2 regions of the Actinomadura sp. ATCC 39365 genome follow, and region 2 is predicted to be linked to the other one. Evidence: riboswitches for the same ligand, from Rfam matches in the RefSeq annotation. Region 2 holds a riboswitch; the other holds the start of a gene.
What was found. A riboswitch is a leader RNA that binds a small molecule or an ion and turns the genes downstream of it on or off. The one in region 2 is predicted to bind cobalamin.
Positions count from the first base shown of each region.

Region 1: it holds a riboswitch for cobalamin, as region 2 does, so the genes downstream of both, cobN (cobaltochelatase subunit CobN) here and ACNF49_RS27560 (ribonucleoside-diphosphate reductase subunit alpha) in region 2, are expected to answer to the same signal.

Region 1 is NZ_CP184335.1:5,231,834-5,236,038, forward strand. Features, by position in the region: gene ACNF49_RS25730 (precorrin-8X methylmutase) at 1-602, opposite strand, end outside; gene cobG (precorrin-3B synthase) at 599-1,756, opposite strand; cobalamin riboswitch at 1,788-1,969, shown strand; gene cobN (cobaltochelatase subunit CobN) at 2,008-4,205, shown strand, end outside.
Region 2 is NZ_CP184335.1:5,640,685-5,644,889, forward strand. Features, by position in the region: gene ACNF49_RS27550 (hypothetical protein) at 1-369, opposite strand, end outside; gene ACNF49_RS27555 (alpha/beta hydrolase) at 411-1,433, opposite strand; cobalamin riboswitch at 1,643-1,847, shown strand; gene ACNF49_RS27560 (ribonucleoside-diphosphate reductase subunit alpha) at 1,977-4,205, shown strand, end outside.

The sequences.
Region 1 (4,205 bases), 410 kb from region 2:
ATGGCGTTGATCGCGGCCGCCGTCATCGCACTGCCGCCGCGGCGGCCGTGCACCACCAGGTACTCCAGGTCGCTGTCGGCCAGCGCCTGCTTGGACTCGGCCGCGCCGATGAAGCCGACCGGGATGCCGAGCACGGCCGCGGGGCGTCCCGCGCCCTCGGCCACCAGCTCCAGCAGCCGGAACAGGGCGGTCGGCGCGTTGCCGATCGCCACCACCGCGCCCTCCAGGCGGTCGCGCCACAGCTCCAGGGCCGCGGCGCTGCGGGTGGTGCCGAGGCGTTCGGCCAGCTCGGGCACGCGCGGATCGCCCAGCGTGCACAGCACCTCGTTGCCCGCCGGCAGCCTGCGCCGGGTCACGCCGGAGGCGACCATCATGGCGTCGCACAACACCGGCGCGCCGCCGCGCAGCGCCTCCCTGGCCCGCGCGACCACCCGCGGGGACCAGGCCAGGTCGGTCACGAGGTCGGTCATGCCGCACGCGTGGATCATGCGCACCGCCACCTGGGCGACCTCGGGCGGCAGGCCCGTGAGGTCGCTCTCGGCGCGGATGGTCGCGAACGAGCGCCGGTAGATCTCGGCACCGTCGCGGATGTAGTCGCTCACTCCTGGCGTTCCTCGTATCCCTTGATCGTCGCGATCATCTGGCGGACCGGGCCGCGAGGCAGGCCGCAGCGCCGCTCGCAACCGGCCCAATGGACGGGCGTGGCGGGCGCGCGGCCGAGGCCGCGCACCCATAGCCGGGCATCCGCCCGCACGTCGGCGAGCGCCTTCGCGCAGCCGGGACGGCCGGTGCAGGCGGTGACCCCGGCCCAGGGGGAGTCCGGGTCGGTGTCGAGCCCGATGGCGGCCAGCGCCCGCTCGACCCGGTCCGCCTCGCCGGGGGAGAGGTCCGGCAGGACGACGGTCCGCCAGGGTGTCAGGCGCACCGGCCGCCCGATGTCCGCGAGGGCTCCGGCCTGGGCGGACGTCAGACGGCCGAGCGGCACGAGGGCCTCGATCGCCACGCGGCCGTCCCGCTGCGCGATCCTGCCCGCGGACGGGCGGCGCGCGGCGGCCGGGGCGGGCGGTGCGTCCGTCCGGCCTGGTTGGCCGTCGCGCAGGCGGGCGGCGATCCTGACGGGGCCGTCCGGCAGCTCGCGGATGCGCCAGGCGCGCGGGCCGTCGGGGGACAGCTCGTCCAGGAACGCCTCGGCGGCGTCGATCATGAGCGGGACGGCCGCGTCCGGGGCGACGGTCAGCCCGGTGTCGGCGCCGGCGAGCAGCAGCCGCCCGGTCGCCACGTAGGTGACGTCCGCGCCGAGCCCGGCGACGTCCCGCGTGCCGTCGTCCAGGGCGAACAGGAAGCGCCCCGGCAGGGCGGCCAGCCGGGGCCGCGCGCACAGCGCCCGGTCCAGGGCGTCCGCCATCGCCAGCACGTCCAGCAGCCCGTCCGGCCCGCGCCCGCTCAGCGGCGAGGCCAGGATGTTGCGCACCCGCTCGTGCGCGGGCGACGGCAGCAGCCCGGCCGCCGCGATCCGCCCGGCGAAGACCTCGGGCGAGCGCAGCCCCCGCACCTGGACGTTCGCCCGCGACGTCAGCTCGATCACACCCGTTCCCAGCTCGGCCGCGCACCCGGCGAGCACGCGGAGCCGCGCGGCCGACACCGCGCCGCCGGGCAGGCGCACACGGGCGAGCGGGCCGTCGGCGGCCTCGTGCACCTGGAGCGCCCCCGGACAGGCATCGGGACGCGTACGTCCAGAAGATTCACCTACGGGCACGAAGGGATCGTAACGCCACTTCTGGGACGGGGCGCTCCTGTCGTAAGCTTCGGCGTAGGCGATGGCAATGGGAGGAAGCCGGTGCGAAACCGGCGCGGTCCCGCCACTGTGACCGGGGAGCGAACCCCACCACGAGGCCACTGCCCGGAGACGGGCGGGAAGGCCGGGGTGAGCGTCGATCCGGGAGCCAGGAGACTCCTGCCGTCGTGTCACCCGCGACCGGGGCGAGGACCCCGAGGGAGGAATGCGCCGTGCCTGGCGACAGCCGTACCGTTCTGCTGCTCTCCACCTCCGACACCGACCTGCTGAGCGCTCGCGCCTGCGGCGCGGGCTACCGTCTGGGCAATCCCGCCCGGCTGACCGCCGAGGACGTCCCCGGCCTGACGGAGGGGACCGACCTCGTCGTGGTGCGCCTGCTGGGCGGGCGGCGGGCCTGGGCCGAAGGGCTCGACGCGCTGCTGGCCGGGCCGCGCCCGGTGGTGGTGCTGGGCGGGGAGCAGGCTCCCGACGCCGAGCTGATGGAGCTGTCCACGGTCAGCGGCGGGGTGTGCGCCGAGGCGCACGCCTACCTGGCCTATGGCGGCCCGGCCAACCTGGCCCAGCTGCACGCGTTCCTGTCCGACACCGTCCTGCTGACCGGGCACGGGTTCGAGCCGCCCGCCCCGGCCCCCACCTGGGGAAGGCTGGACCGCCCTGCCAGGACCGCCGGCGGTCCCGTGGTGGGGGTGCTCTACTACCGGGCCCACCACATGGCCGGCAACACCGCCTTCGTCGAGGCGTTGTGCGACGCCGTCGAGGACGCGGGCGGGCAGGCGCTGCCGGTCTTCTGCTCGTCCCTGCGCGCGGCCGAGCCGGAGCTGCTGGACACGCTGCGCGCGGCGGACGCGCTGGTCGTCACGGTGCTGGCGGCAGGTGGCTCCCGTCCGGCCACCGCCGGAGCGGGCGGCGACGACGAGGCATGGGACGTCGGCGCGCTGGCCGAGCTCGACGTGCCGATCCTGCAGGGACTCTGCCTGACCACCACCCGGCAGGCATGGGAGGAGAACGACGACGGGCTGTCGCCGCTGGACGCCGCCTCCCAGGTGGCGATCCCGGAGTTCGACGGGCGGATCATCACGGTGCCGTTCTCGTTCAAGGAGATCGACCCCGACGGGCTGACCGTCTACGTCGCCGATCCCGAGCGGGCCGCCCGGGTGGCGGGCATCGCGGTGCGCCACGGCCTGCTGCGGCACACCCCTCCCGCCGAACGGCGGCTGGTGGTGATGTTGTCGGCGTACCCGACCAAGCACTCCCGCGTCGGCAACGCGGTCGGGCTGGACACCCCCGCGAGCACCGTCCGGCTGCTGGCCCGCCTCGCCGAGGCGGGTTACGACCTGGGCGACGGCTTCCCCGGCGTGGCCGACCAGGACGGCGACGCGCTCATCCACGCGCTGATCGCCGCCGGCGGCCAGGACCAGGACTGGCTGACCGAGGAGCACCTGGCGGGCAACCCGGTCCGCATCTCCGCCGCCTCCTACGAGCGGTGGTACCGGACGCTGCCCGCGGCCCTGCGCGAGGGGATGGAGCGCCACTGGGGGCCGCCGCCCGGAGAGTTGTTCGTGCACGAGGGCGACATCGTGCTGGCCGCGCTGCGGGCCGGGAACCTCGTGGTGATGGTGCAGCCGCCGCGCGGCTTCGGGGAGAACCCGATCGCCATCTACCACGACCCCGACCTGCCGCCCAGCCACCACTACCTGGCCGCCTACCGCTGGCTGTCGGCCGAGTTCGGCGCGCACGCGATGGTGCACGTCGGCAAGCACGGCAATCTGGAGTGGCTGCCCGGCAAGTCGGCGGGGATGTCCGCCGCGTGCGGCACCGACGCGGCCATCGGCGACCTGCCGCTGATCTACCCCTTCCTCGTCAACGACCCGGGCGAGGGCACGCAGGCCAAGCGGCGCGCGCACGCCGTGCTGGTGGACCACCTGGTGCCGCCGATGGCCCGCGCCGACACCTACGGCGACATCGCCCGGCTGGAGCAGCTGCTGGACGAGCACGCCACGATCGCCGCCATGGACCCCGCCAAGCTGCCCGCGATCCGGGCGCAGATCTGGACGCTGATCCAGGCCGCCCGGCTGGACCACGACCTCGGGCTGGCCGACCGGCCGCACGACAGCGAGTTCGACGACCTCATCCTGCACGTGGACGGCTGGCTGTGCGAGGTGAAGGACGCGCAGATCCGCGACGGCCTGCACGTCCTCGGCCAGGCGCCCACCGGCCAGGTGCGGGTGGACCTGGTGCTGGCCATGTTGCGCGCCCGGCAGATGTGGGGCGGCAGGGAGACGCTGCCCGGCCTGCGTGAGGCGCTCGGCCTGGCCGAGGACGGGACGGCGGGGCTGGGTGACGTGAACCGCGCGGAGACGACCGCCCGCGCCCTGGTCGAGGCCATGGAAGAGCACGCCTGGGCCCCGGA
Region 2 (4,205 bases):
CACGTACGCGCCGGTCGAGCCCTTGAAGATCCACCGGTCGGTGTCCCCGCGGGCCTCCGCCAGCACTCGGTTGAACTCCTCGCCCCTCACCAGCCGGACCGCCGACTGCTCCTGGAGCAGGGACGGCAGCAGGTCGAGCTTGCGATCGGCGGCGAGCACGGCCCGCTCCACGGCGTTCTCCGCCGACTGCGCCCGCGTCCGGCTGCGCAACATGACGAACGCGAGCACCGCCAGCGTGGCCACGGTGGCGTTGCTGACGGCCTCCGCGGTGGCGATGCCCGCGACGTCCAGGACGCTCACGACGACCGCCACCGACAGGGCGACGAGGATGTCGACGTTGACGCCGATCCAGGCGAGGATGCGCTTCACTGACCGTCCCATCACGAGGGGCCACGGGGTGACACCCCGAATCATGAAGCAGAACCCGGCGGCACGCGAGGGGCCGGCCCGTCCCGCCGGCCCGCTCCGGTCGCGGGGTTACGCGGTGAGGGCGTCGTGGAGGAAGCGGCGGATGTCCGCCCGCGCGTCCTCGGCCTGGGGGCCAGGACCGGCATGCTGAGGAAGGCGTGCCCGGCCCCCGGGTACTCGGCCAGGCGGGCGGGGGTGCCGGCGGCCCGCAGCGCCTCGGCGTAGCGGCGGCCGTGGTCGGCGATCGGGTCGTGGGTCGGCACCGCCACGAGCGCCGGGGCCAGCCCACCCAGGTCGTCGGCGTGCAGCGGGGAGAGCGCGCGGGCGTCCGTTCCCTCGGGCACGGCGAGCCGGTGGAACAACCGCAACACCGGCACGCTGAGCGTCGGGGTGTCGGCGTACTGGGTCATCGAGGGATGGTCGAACATCGTCCCGGCCACCTCCACGGCGGGGTTGACCAGCACCTGGGCCTTCAGGGGCAGGCCGGCGTCGCGTGCCCTGATCGCCGCCAGGGCGCAGATCAGGCCGCCGCAGCTCTCGCCGAACAGGACGGCCCGCGCCGGGTCGACGCCCCACTGCGCGGCGTTGTCCAGCACGTGCCGGAGCACGTCCCAGCCGTCGTCGGCGGCGGCGGCCAGCGGCGTGCGCCAGTCGAGGAGGCGGTGGTCCACCGAGACGACGACGGCGGGCAGGTGGGCGGCGAGGTGGCTGTTGACCCAGTCGCTCTGCGGCGCCGTGCCGACGAAGCCGCCGCCGTGCACGTGGAGCACGAGCGGCAGCGCGTCCCCGCCGCCCGGCTCGGCCACGGCTCGCGGCCGGTGGACCCGGACGGGGACGTCGCGGCCGGGCAGCGCCACCGTCCGCCAGTCGATGGTGGCGCCGGGGTCCGGCCGGCCGGTGATCGCCTGCGCCTCGACGGAGGCGCGCAGCCGGTTCTCCGCCTCGACGTAGGCGGCCAGTTCGGCGGCGGTGACGTTGTCCCAGTCCGGCGTGACCGGACGCAGGCCGGTGGAGGTCTCGCTCATGGTCGTCCCCTCAGGTTTTCGCTACTTGAAGTTTCGATACCTAAGGTAGCGAAAACGTGGCATCACGGGCTTGTGACGTCGATCACATCCGTCCGCCCGCGGGCATGCGAACAGGACGGCCTGGCCGGCCTCGCGGCGGGCGAGGGGGTCGGAGTGTGGGTTCTTCGTAACACGACATGTTGGGTGTGACTTTTTGATCCGCCCTATATATGGTGTCTCCCGCAGCCGGTTCGGTCGCCCCGCCAGGGCGGCCGAGGCAAGAGGGAACCCGGTGGAAATCCGGGACTGCCCCGCAGCGGTGAGTGGGAACGACCGCCGTCAGACGCACTGGGCCGAAGGCCCGGGAAGCGACGGCCAGTAGGCAGCGACAGCATGCCCATGAGTCCGAAGACCTGCCGGCGCGCCGCGCGCGATCATGCGTGCGCGGCTGCTCCGAGGCCGCGCGGGACGGTGGACGGCACTGGCGAGAGGGCTGTGGCGCCTCGCCGTCCGCCTCCTGCGCGCGTTCTCGGCGACTGACCGAGTTCACGAGGGGAGAGCGCAGTGACGGTCACAGGGGACCCGATGACGGACCTGGCCGAGACGGCGCGGGCGGACGCCGACAGGTCCGCGCCGCGACGCGTCCAGATGCAGGTGCGCAAGCGCAACGGCACCGCCGAGCCGGTCGACGTCAACAAGATCGTACGTGCGGTGGAGCACTGGGCGACCGATCTGACGGACATCGACCCGATGCGGGTGGCCACCAAGACGATCAGCGGCCTCTACGACGGGGCCACCACCGCCGAGCTGGACCGGCTGTCCATCCAGACGGCCGCCGAGATGATCGGCGAGGAGCCGCAGTACTCGCGCCTGGCCGCGCGGCTGCTGTCGGGCTACATCGACAAGGAGGTCCGCGGGCAGGGCGTGGCCTCCTTCAGCCAGGCGATCCGGCTGGGCCACGCCGAGGGGCTCGTCGGCGACGAGACCGCCGAGTTCGTCAACGCCAACGCCCGCAAGCTCGACGACGCCGTCGACGTCACCGCCGACCTGCGGTTCGAGTACTTCGGGCTGCGCACGGTCTATGACCGTTACCTGCTGCGCCACCCGTCCACCCGGCTGGTGGTGGAGACGCCGCAGTACTGGCTGCTGCGCGTGGCCTGCGGGCTGGCCGAGACGCCCGCCGAGGCCGTCGGCTTCTACCGGCTCATGTCGTCGCTGGCCTATCTGCCCAGCTCGCCGACGCTGTTCAACTCCGGCACCCGGCACACCCAGATGTCCTCCTGCTACCTGGTCGACTCGCCCCGTGACGAGATCGGCTCCATCTACGACCGTTACGCCCAGGTGGCGCAGCTGTCGAAGTTCGCCGGCGGGATCGGCATCTCCTGGTCACGGGTGCGCTCCCGGGGCGCGCTGATCCGCGGCACGAACGGGCACTCCAACGGCATCGTCCCGTGGCTGCGCACGCTCGACGCGTCGGTGGCCGCCGTCAACCAGGGCGGCCGGCGCAAGGGCGCCGCCTGCGTCTACCTGGAGCCCTGGCATCCGGACGTCGAGGAGTTCCTGGAGCTGCGCGACAACACCGGCGAGGACGCCCGCCGCACCCACAACCTCAACCTGGCCAACTGGATCCCCGACGAGTTCATGCGCCGCGTCGAGGCCGACGGCACCTGGTCGCTGTTCGACCCCGACCAGGTCCCGGAGCTGCCCGACCTGTGGGGCGAGGCGTTCGAGGAGGCCTACCGCGCCGCCGAGCGCGACGGCCGGTACGTCCGGCAGGTCAAGGCCCGCGACCTGTACGCCAAGATGATGCGCACCCTCGCCCAGACCGGCAACGGCTGGATGACCTTCAAGGACGCCGCCAACCGCCTGTGCAACCAGGCGGCCGAGCCCGGCAACGTGGTGCACCTGTCCAACCTGTGCACCGAGATCGTCGAGGTGTCCAGCGACGCCGAGACCGCGGTCTGCAACCTGGGCTCGGTCAACCTCGCCGCCCATCTGACGGGCGCCGGGCCCGACGGCGGCATCGACTGGGAGCGGCTGCGCGCCACCGTCCGCACCGCGGTCACCTTCCTCGACCGGGTGATCGACATCAACTACTACCCGAGCGAGCAGGCCGCGGCCAGCAACCCGCGCTGGCGCCCGGTCGGCCTCGGCGTGATGGGGCTGCAGGACGTCTTCTTCGCCCTGCGCCTGCCGTTCGACTCGGCCGAGGCCAAGGAGCTGTCCACCCGGATCGCCGAGGAGATCTACCTGTCGGCGCTGGAGACCTCCGCCGGCCTGGCCGAGCGCTTCGGCGCCCACCCCGCCTACGACCAGACGTGGGCGGCGCGCGGCCGGCTCCAGCACGACCTGTGGGGCGAGAGCGGCACCCAGGCCGAGCGCTGGGACGCGGTCCGCGAGCGCATCGCCGCCCACGGCCTGCGCAACTCGCTGCTGATCGCGATCGCGCCGACCGCCACCATCGCCTCGATCGTCGGCTGCTACGAGTGCATCGAGCCGCAGGTGTCCAACCTGTTCAAGCGCGAGACCCTGAGCGGGGAGTTCCTGCAGATCAACAACGCGCTGGTGGCCGAGCTGAAGTCGCGCGGCCTGTGGGACGAGCGCGTCCGGGCGGCCATCAAGCAGGCCGAGGGCTCGGTGCAGGGCATCGCCGAGCTGCCGGAGGACGTGCGCCGGCTGTTCCGCACCGCGTGGGAGCTGCCGCAGCGCGCCCTGATCGACATGGCCGCCGCGCGGTCGCCGTTCATCGACCAGAGCCAGTCGCTCAACCTGTTCATGAGCGCGCCGACGATC